Linked DNA regions of Gemmobacter sp. 24YEA27. The protein of the gene in region 2 binds, or shares a complex with, the protein of the main gene of each other region. Links are inferred from orthologs where the notes say so. Each region holds a gene or a part of one and is shown on either strand. Other genes may lie near its edges.

Region 1 (5,009 bases), 2.5 Mb from region 2 along the record:
CTTCAGCGTCCTGAGGACGGGCAGCAGCTGGTCGAGATCATGACCATCAATCGGCCCGACATAGGTAAAGCCAAGCGCCTCAAACAGCGTGCCCCCACCGCCATGCCCTTGAGCATTTCTTTCGCGCGTTTCGCGCCTTCCTGCAGCGGGCCCGGGAGCAGCGAGACAAAGCCCTTTGCAACCTCTTTCAGATCCTGCATCGGGGCTTCCGCGTAAAGCTTGCTGAGATAGGCCGAGAGCGCACCGACCGGCGGCGCGATCGACATCTCATTGTCGTTCAGCACCACGAAAAGCCGCTTTTTCAGCGCGCCTGCATTGTTCATCGCCTCGAAGGCCATGCCTGCCGACATCGAGCCATCGCCAATGACCGCAATCGCATCTCCGGCATCACCACCCAGATCCGCCGCCATCGCAAAGCCAAGCGCCGCCGAGATCGAGGTCGAGCTATGCGCCGCGCCGAACGGATCATAGGGGCTTTCCGAGCGTTTGGTGAATCCCGAAAGCCCGCCCTCCATCCGGAGCGTGCGGATCCGGTCGCGCCGCCCGGTCAGGATCTTATGCGGGTAACATTGATGGCCGACATCCCAGATCAGCTTGTCCTTCGGCGTGTCGAACACGGCATGGAGCGCCACTGTCAGCTCGACCACGCCAAGCCCCGCCCCCAAATGGCCGCCGGTCACCGAGACTGCTGCAACCGTCTCGGCCCGTACCTCATCGGCCAGCTGGCGCAATTCGGCATCGGAAAGCGCCTTCATATCGGACGGGAAATGCACCCGGTCGAGGATGGTGGAGGATGCTGCCATGGGGAGGCTCCTGGGAAGCGGCGCGGCCTGTGGGGTCAGGCCTGTCTTGATATGGTGAAACGGGCGGCGGCGACAAGATTTTCGGCCCGCGCCCCATAGGGAGAAAGCGCGGCTTCGGCCTCGCGGATCAGTCCGGAGGCGCGGGCACGGGCCGGTTCAAGCCCCAGAAGCGAGACGAAAGTGGCCTTGCCGCGCCCCTCATCCTTGCCGGTGCGCTTGCCGGTGATGCCGGCATCGCCCGTGACATCAAGGACATCGTCATGGATCTGGAACGCAAGGCCAAGCGCCGCGGCATAGGCCCGCAAAGGCGCCGGGTCTTCGCCGGCAATCAGCGCCCCGGCACTGGCCGAAAAACCGATCAGTGCGCCGGTCTTGCCTGCCTGGAGCGCGGTGATCTCTGCCAGCGACAACGTGCGACCGGCGGTCTCGGCAGCAATATCCAGCGCCTGACCCAGTACCATCCCCTCGGCGCCCGAGGCCTTTGCAAGGGCCTGAACCAGCGCAATTCGCCGCTCTGCTGCTCCGATCACCGGATCGGTCAACGCCTCAAATGCGAGGGTCTGCAGGGCATCACCGGCCAGGATCGCGGTGGCCTCATCCCATTTCACATGTACGGTCGGCAAGCCGCGCCGCAGGTCATCATCATCCATCGCCGGCAGGTCGTCATGGACCAGACTATAGGCATGCAGGGCCTCGACCGCGGCCGCGACGGGCAGCGCAGCTTTCGGGTCGACCCCGAAAAGCCGTGCCGATTCCAGCACCAGAAAACCGCGCAACCCCTTGCCGCCCTTCAGCGCATAGCGCATCGCTGCAATCACCGGCAGATCGGCGCGCCCGGCCAGCATATCGCGCAGCCAGAGCTGCACCCGGCTGGCATCGGCCTTCAGCAGTTCGGGAAAGCTCACAGCCCCTCCGCCGGAGCGGTGCCGGTGGCGCGACCTTCTTGGACGCGGATCATTTCGACGCGCGCCTCGGCCTCGGCGAGTTTCGCGGCACAGTGCTTTTTCAGACTGTCGCCGAATTCATAAAGGCTGATAGATTGTTCCAGCGCGACATCGCCACGCTCCAGCTGGCCGACAACCGATTCCAGCGCCGCCATGGCTTCTTCAAAACTCATTTCCGCAACGGGTTTCTGGCTCATCGGGGGGTCCTGCTCAGCTCGCTCACATGCGCGCGGACAGTATCTTCCAGCGCGCCCGGATCATAGCCCCCTTCGAGGCAGGATACGACCCCTGCACCGCAGCCCGCTGCGAGATCGGCAATCGCGCGCGTCAGCCGGGCGAAATCCGCCGTCGTCCAGCCGAGGCCCCCCAGCGGATCGTCGATATGCGCGTCAAACCCGGCGCTGAGCAGGATCAGCTCTGGTTTCCAGGCCCGGAGCCGCTCCAGCTCCGGCGCCCAGGCCGCCCACATCGCCCGCCCGTCCGATCCGGGGTTAAGCGGCAGATTGGTGATCTGCCGATGCGCGCCGCGCTCATCCGCATATCCCGTGCCGGGAAAAAGCGGCATCTGCTGCGAAGAGACAAAGCGCACCCGCGCCTCATCCCATAACAGATCCTGCGTCCCGTTGCCGTGATGCACGTCGAAATCCAGCACCGCGACGCGGGTCAGCCGGTGATGATCCAGCGCCCGCCTCGCCGCAATCGCCACAGTGCCGAAAAGGCAGAACCCCATCGCAACCGCCGCTTCCGCATGATGGCCCGGCGGGCGCGCCGCCACAAAAGCCGCCCGTGCCTCGCCGCCAAGTACCGCATCCACCGCTGCACAGGCGCCACCCACGGCACGAAGCCCTGCCTCCCATGACCCCGGAGAGAGCCAGGTATCGCCATCAATCGCTCTGAGGCCAGTTGCAGGCACGGCTGCCTTGACCCGGGCGACATAATCCGCCGGGTGACAGCGCAAGAGCTCTGCCTCTGATGCCAAAGGTGCGGGCCGCGTTTCCAGTTCAAGCCCGGCGAGGCCCCGCGCGACTGCAGCCATCCGCTCCGGCCGCTCCGGATGCCCCTCAGGCACCAGATGCCGCGCGAAAGCACCATCTGAGAAAACCAGCATCAATGCCCCTTCCTCCTGACCTAAATACTTCGGCGGGTGCGGGGGCAGGCCCCCCGCGTTCGGCCGCCTCAGTCTGGCGCCAGCATATAGCCCTCGCCCCGTACCGTCTGCAAATAGCGCGGCACCTTGGGATCATCCTCGATCTTGCGCCTGAGCCGGGTGATCTGCACATCGACCGCCCGTTCCTGCGCCTCTTCCTCGCGGCCCATGTCGAGGACCAGCCGCTCGCGCGAGATCGCCTCATTTGCGCTTGCCGCAAACAGCCGCATCAAAGCGGCCTCGGTTGCCGTCAGCCGCACCAGTTCGGGCCCCCGCCACAATTCGCCCCGGTCCATATCATAGCGCACCTGGCCCATATGCAGCATTTTTGGCGGCTGATCGGCCTCGCTCACCTGCGGCACCCGGCGCAGGATCGCGGCCACCCGCAACAAAAGCTCCTTCGGCTCGAAGGGCTTGGCGAGGTAATCATCCGCCCCCGCCTCCAGCCCCTCGATCCGGTTCGCCGTCTCGCCCCGTGCGGTCAGGAGAAGGATCGGCACCGAGGTCTTTTTGCGCAGATCGCGGGTCAGCGCGATGCCATCCTCATCGGGCATCATCACATCAAGGATCAGCATGTCGAATTCCAGCCCGGCCAGCAGCCGCCGCGCCTGGGCTGCATCCTTTGCCACAGTAACCATATAGCCGCTGCGCACGAGGAATTTCTGCAACAGGACCCGGATCCGCTCGTCGTCATCGACCACGAGAAGGTGAATATCCGCCAGATGCTGCGCGGCTCCAGTCATGCGTCGCTCTCCCTTTGCAACGCCTCAGGCGCCATCTCTCAGACGGTTGTAATAGTCGCGCAGGCCCGGGTCCATCATTGCCTCAAGCACCTGCCGGAAGCCCTGCACCGCCACCGGCCCCGCCGCGCGGTACGCTGCCCGCATCCGCGCACGTTGCGCATCCGACAGGCTTTTCTCCATTGCCTCGCCCTTTTCGGTCAGGAAAAGATGCCGCTCGCGCCCGTCGCGGCGGCCCTTTTCGCTGCGGACATGGCCGTCATCGATCAGGCTGCGCAGCACCCGGTTCAGGCTTTGCTTGGTCACGCCAAGGATCCCCAGCAGGTTCGACACCGTTGTCCCCGGGCTGCGATGGATGAAATGCACCGCCCGGTGATGGGCGCGGCCATAATCCATCGTCTCGAGGATCCGGTCCGGATCGGCGGTAAAGCCGCGATAGGCGAAGAACATCGCCTCGATGCCTTTGCGCAGCTGCTCATCGGTCAGGAAGAGCAGGTTCTCGCCGCCGCCACCCGGAGCGGTGCCAGAAAGTTGAGATCCAGAAAATTGAGACCCAGAAAATTGAGACATGGTCAGCCTCCTATTTCAGGACAACTTACGTCAGCCTTGTTGACTTTCCAAGTCATGAAGCGTAGCGAGTCGACAGGTTGGCGCAAGATAATGCACTTGCAGCATGGGTGTCGCGCAACTTTCGTAAAAATGGAGGGCCGGGATATGGCGGCATATGACGATCGTGATGGCTGGATCTGGATGGACGGAAAGCTCGTCCCCTGGCGTGAGGCGAATGTCCACGTCCTGACCCATGCGCTCCATTACGCATCCTCGGTTTTCGAGGGCGAGCGTTGCTATAATGGCAAGATTTTCAAAGGTGTCGAGCATTCGATGCGGCTGCGCAAATCGGCGGAACTCCTCGATATGGAGATCCCGTATTCGGTGCAGGAAATCGAGGCCGCCAAATACGAAATGCTGAAGGCGAATGGCTGGACCGATGCCTATGTGCGCGCGATTGCCTTCCGGGGCGCGGGCGATGAGATGGGTGTCTCGGCTGTCGGCAACCCGGTGCGCCTGGTGATCGCGGGCTGGGAGTGGGGTGCCTATTACGGCGACGCCAAGATGAAGGGCGCGAAGCTCGACATCTCGAAATGGCGCCGCCCGGATCCGGCGACGATCCCCTCCGCCGCCAAGGCCGCAGGTCTTTACATGATCTGCACGATGTCGAAACACGCAGCCCAGGCCAAGGGCTGCTCGGACGCGCTGATGATGGATTACCGCGGCTATGTCGCCGAGGCGACCGGCGCGAATATCTTCTTCGTCAAAGATGGCGAAGTGCATACGCCGCTGCCCGATTGCTTCCTGAATGGCATCACCCGCCAGA
Region 2 (4,317 bases):
GGTGCTGCTTGATCAGCTGATCCCCTGGGTCGCGGGCGCGGGCGAAGAGGGCCAGGAGTTTCCCGGCGCCGATGCGCTTCTGGCCGGGATCGGTTTGTCAGCTCTCGTGCTGCTGCCGGTGGCGGTCTGGGCAGTTGCCGGAGCTTCCGGCCTTTCCGCCGGCCAGCGGCTGCTCATGTTCTTCGGATCGGGCTTCTGGCTCGGTCAGGTCGGCCATCCGGCGGCGCATGAGCTGATCCACCGGACCAGACGCCCGCTTTTCCGTCTTGGTCAGGCCTTTTACGCCGCGATCCTCTTCGGCCAGCATGCCTCGGCGCATCGCCTGGTGCATCACCGCTTTGTCGCGACCGACCAGGACCCGAATTCCGCCCGCGAAGGCGAGAGCTTTTACCGCTTTGCCCCCGCGCGCCTGGATCTGGTCATTCCGTCTGGGGCGGCAGGCGGAAAGCGATCTGCGCGCAAGGGCGCGTTCGCGTCAGGGCCTGCATCCTTACGCGATCTATGCGCTTGGCGGTCTGATCGCGATGAGCCTGGCCTTTGCGGTCGCAGGCCTTGCCGGGATCCTCGCATGGCTCCTCCTGGGGGTTCATGCCCAGATGCAGATCCTCGTCTCGGATTATGTGCAGCATTACGGGCTCAGACGCCGCATCCTCGAAAATGGCCGGCCAGAGCCGGTCGGGCCGCGCCACAGCTGGAACACCGCGCATTGGTTCAGCTCGGCCATGATGCTGAACGCGCCGCGCCATTCTGACCATCACGCCCATCCCACGCGCCCCTGGCCCGCTTTGCGCCTGCCCGAGGCCGATGAGGCGCCGCGCCTGCCCTGGCCGCTGCCAGTGGCCTGCACGCTTGCCTTCCTGCCCCGCACCTGGGCGCGGGCCATCCGGCCGCATCTGAAACGCTGGCGCCAAAGCGATACGGGGCCCGGGGCAAATCCCGGGGTAACAGATGCCTGACTGGCATATTCCGCGAGCCTCTGGCAGGTTTCGCCCCAGGACGGACCCGGCCCGGCAGATCCCCCCGCCGCCAGACTGCGCTAAAGGAGTTCAGATGCGTCTCACCCCTGCCCTTTCCCGCAGCCTCGGGCTCGTTTTCGGGATCGCCTTATTCCAGGGCGTCGCTCAGCCGGGCGCGGCTGACACGGTCACCCCCATGACTGCGGCGGAATTCGACGCCTATGTCGAGGGCAAGACCCTCACCTGGTCGCAATATGGTTCGATCTTCGGGATCGAGGAATATCTGCCCAATCGCAAGGTGCGCTGGAAGACCTCGCCCGATGAATGCCAGTATGGCAGCTGGTTTGAACGTGAGGGCCTGATCTGCTTTGTCTATGAATACGGGGTTGGCGAGCATTGCTGGACCTTCTGGACCGAAGGGGACGAGCTTCGCGCGCTGTCGGCCAATGGCTTTGAGGGATCAGAACTGACCGTGATCAACGAAACGCCGGAGCCGCTGGCCTGCCCCGCGCCGGATGTGGGGGTGTAAAATGACGACAACAATCCGTGGCATGACGCCTTTTCTGGCCGTCCTGGCCCTGCTGGCCGCCCCGGTCATGGCCCAGGATGGGGGTGCACAGCAATTTCAGTCGCCGCCCCAGGCCGAGTTCGGCGATGAGGCGCCCGAAGGTCTGCCCGATACCGCCCCTGAGGCCGGCTCTGACCCCGCGCTCGACGCGGCGCAGTTTGATGCGCTGACCCGGGGCAAGACCTTCGACACCTATGATTCCGAGAGCGGCCTTTACGGCGTCGAAAGCTTCCTCTCCGGTCAGAGGGTGATCTGGCGTGACGCCGAACGCTGCATGCATGGCAGCTGGGACCAGGTCGGCGACAACATCTGCTTCCTTTACGAGGACAAGCCAGATCAGCCGGTCTGCTGGACCTATCATGACCGCGCCGGCTGGATTCTCGGGCGCTATGAGGGACTTTATGAGCTGCCGCCGATCATGCTCTACCCCGCCCAGGGGCCGATCTCCTGCCAGTCCTATCTGGGCGCCTGATCTGGCCTGAAGCAAAGGCGGGGGCGCTCAGAAAAGCGATCCCTGACCGCCGCCTTCCGGGCCATCCCCGCGCGGTTTCGCCGGTTTTACCGGTCTGGCCGGGGCGGCTGGGGACGGAACCGGCGCCGGACGATCTGTCGTACCCGACCCTGACGGCCCCGCAGGCGTGAACCTGCCGGCAGCGAATTCGATTTCAAGATGGGCGGCCTGTCGCGCCGCCTCGACGCTGGTCACGACGTGGCCATCGCCCCAGACCACCGCAAAGCCGCGTTTCAGGGTCTCGCTGTAACCAAGGCTCTGGCGGGTCCGATCCAGCCGTTCCAGCGCCTCGCGTGCGCGGGCGATGCGCTGGCCCGGCACGGCATCAAGACGTAAAGCAACCCCTTCAAGCCGCTGGCGCTGTTCGGAAATCCGCCGCGCTGCATCCTGGGTCAGCCGCATCAGTGCCGGCTCCAGCCGCGAGGACCATTGTGCCAGCTGCATCTGGGCGCGCTCATACCGGCGGGCAAACCGCGCCTCCAGCGCATCGCCGCGATTGGCCACCGCGGCACGCCGCTCGCGCACATAGCCCAGCAGGAGCCCCGGCTGCACCCGCCCGGCCACCCGCGCAAAATCGCCGCGCCGGCGCGCCACCATCAGCCCAAGCGCACCGCCAAGCCGCCCCGCCGCATGATCGAGCCGCTGTGACGCAAGACCCGTCAGCGCCTCGGGGCGCGGCAGGGCGCGGGAAAGATCGCTCAGACGCTGCCGCTTTCGCTCGGCCGATTGCAGGGTCGAACGCAGAAGCCGCGACGACAGCCCGTCGAGGCCCGCGATCAGCTCAAGGCGCACCGGAACCGCCAGCTCTGCCGCAGCGGTCGGCGTCGGGGCGCGCAGATCGGCGGCATAGTCGATCAGTGTCGTGTCGGTCTCATGCCCCACCGCCGAGATCAGCGGAATCCGGCTTTCCGCCGCCGCGCGGACCACAATCTCCTCATTAAAGCCCCAGAGATCTTCGAGCGAGCCGCCGCCCCGCGCCACGATGATCAGATCCGGGCGCGGGATCGGCCCGCCGGGCGTCAGCGCGTTAAACCCCCGGATCGCCGCTGCAACCTCGGGGGCGCAGCGTTCGCCCTGCACGGCCACCGGCCAGATCAGCACATGGCGCGGAAAGCGGTCGCGGAGCCGGTGCAGAATGTCGCGGATCACCGCGCCCGAAGGCGAGGTGACCACCCCGATCACGCCCGGGAGCCAGGGGATCGGCTTTTTACGGGCCGGGTCGAACAGGCCCTCGGCCTGCAACATGGCGCGGCGTTTTTCCAGCATCGCCATCAGCGCGCCGGCCCCGGCGGGGGCAATATCGTCGATGATCAGCTGATATTTCGACTGGCCCGGAAAGGTGGTCATCCGCCCGGTGGCGATCACCTCCATCCCCTCTTCGGGCCGGACCGTCAGCCGCCCCGCCTGGCCCTTCCAGGTGATGGCCGCGATGACCGAACGGTCATCCTTCAGGTCGTAATAGAGATGGCCCGAGGCCGGGCGCGACACCCGACCGATCTCGCCGCGCACCCGGACCATGCCGAATTCGCCCTCGATCACCCGTTTTACCGCGCCCGAAAGCTCGGAGACGGTGAATTCCGGGCTGTTGCTCGCGCCCTGGCCGGGCTCGCTGTCATCGAAAAGTTCCATACGGGCAGTTTTGCCCTGCCCCGCGCCGCAGCGCAACAGGCCCCGTCACTCTGGCCGGTCAGAGCCGTCGCCCGAGCCGCGCCGCCTTCTTCGCCCTGTCCGAAAGTTCGCGCATCCTGCGGGCATTTTCGCGCTCCTCCGGCGTCAGCTCCGCCTCGTTTTTGCCGCGCCGCGCTGCGTAATCGGTCGCCGAGCGGATGCCCCTGTTCACCGCTTTGCGCAGGAACATGTTCACAAGCATATTGATCAGCCGGTTCAGATCCATCTCATCCTCCTCGGGTTGGCGCAGCCCGGGCCTTCGGCAGGCTCAGTCCTCGAACAGCTCGCTCTGGCCGCTTTGCGCTTCATCTTCATCATCATCACGCGGCTGATCGAGGCCCGGCATCGGGCGGTTTTCAAGCAGCCCGGCCGAGCGCAGCTCTTTGAGCCCCGGCAGATCGCGCGCGGATTCGAGACCGAAGTGATCGAGGAACCCTTCGGTCACCACAAACGTCACTGGCCGCCCCGGCGTCATGCGGCGCCGGCCAAAGCGGATCCATTCCATCTCCATCAACTGATCGACCGTGCCACGCGACACGGCAACGCCGCGGATTTCCTCGATTTCCGCCCGGGTTACCGGCTGGTGATAGGCGATGATCGCCAGCGTCTCGATC

The links.
Region 1: the proteins of xseA (region 2) and QNO18_RS01955 are in contact, whole or in part, in a cryo-EM structure (PDB 8TXR), measured with the Escherichia coli proteins. The link is inferred for Gemmobacter sp. 24YEA27 from one-to-one orthologs.

The regions. Positions count from the first base shown.
Region 1 is NZ_JASJPW010000001.1:385,623-390,631, reverse strand. The notes cover bases 325-3,270. They hold QNO18_RS01955 (exodeoxyribonuclease VII small subunit), read right to left. Parts: upstream 1,945-3,270; coding sequence 1,705-1,944; downstream 325-1,704. Other genes in these bases: QNO18_RS01945 (response regulator), read right to left, coding at 2,924-3,270; QNO18_RS01950 (histone deacetylase family protein), read right to left, coding at 1,941-2,855; QNO18_RS01960 (farnesyl diphosphate synthase), read right to left, coding at 839-1,708. Also shown: more of QNO18_RS01945, read right to left, coding at 3,271-3,637; QNO18_RS01940 (MarR family transcriptional regulator), read right to left, coding at 3,662-4,204; QNO18_RS01935 (branched-chain amino acid aminotransferase), read left to right, coding at 4,349-5,009. UniProt on the Escherichia coli protein: Bidirectionally degrades single-stranded DNA into large acid-insoluble oligonucleotides, which are then degraded further into small acid-soluble oligonucleotides.
Region 2 is NZ_JASJPW010000001.1:2,882,609-2,886,925, forward strand. What follows is about bases 1,345-4,317. They hold xseA (exodeoxyribonuclease VII large subunit), read right to left. Parts: upstream 3,665-4,317; coding sequence 2,024-3,664; downstream 1,345-2,023. Other genes in these bases: QNO18_RS14370 (hypothetical protein), read left to right, coding at 1,345-1,485; QNO18_RS14375 (hypothetical protein), read left to right, coding at 1,487-1,996; QNO18_RS14385 (hypothetical protein), read right to left, coding at 3,723-3,929; scpB (SMC-Scp complex subunit ScpB), read right to left, coding at 3,972-4,317. In the rest of the region: QNO18_RS14360 (hypothetical protein), read right to left, coding at 98-307; more of QNO18_RS14370, read left to right, coding at 1,051-1,344. UniProt on the Escherichia coli protein: Bidirectionally degrades single-stranded DNA into large acid-insoluble oligonucleotides, which are then degraded further into small acid-soluble oligonucleotides.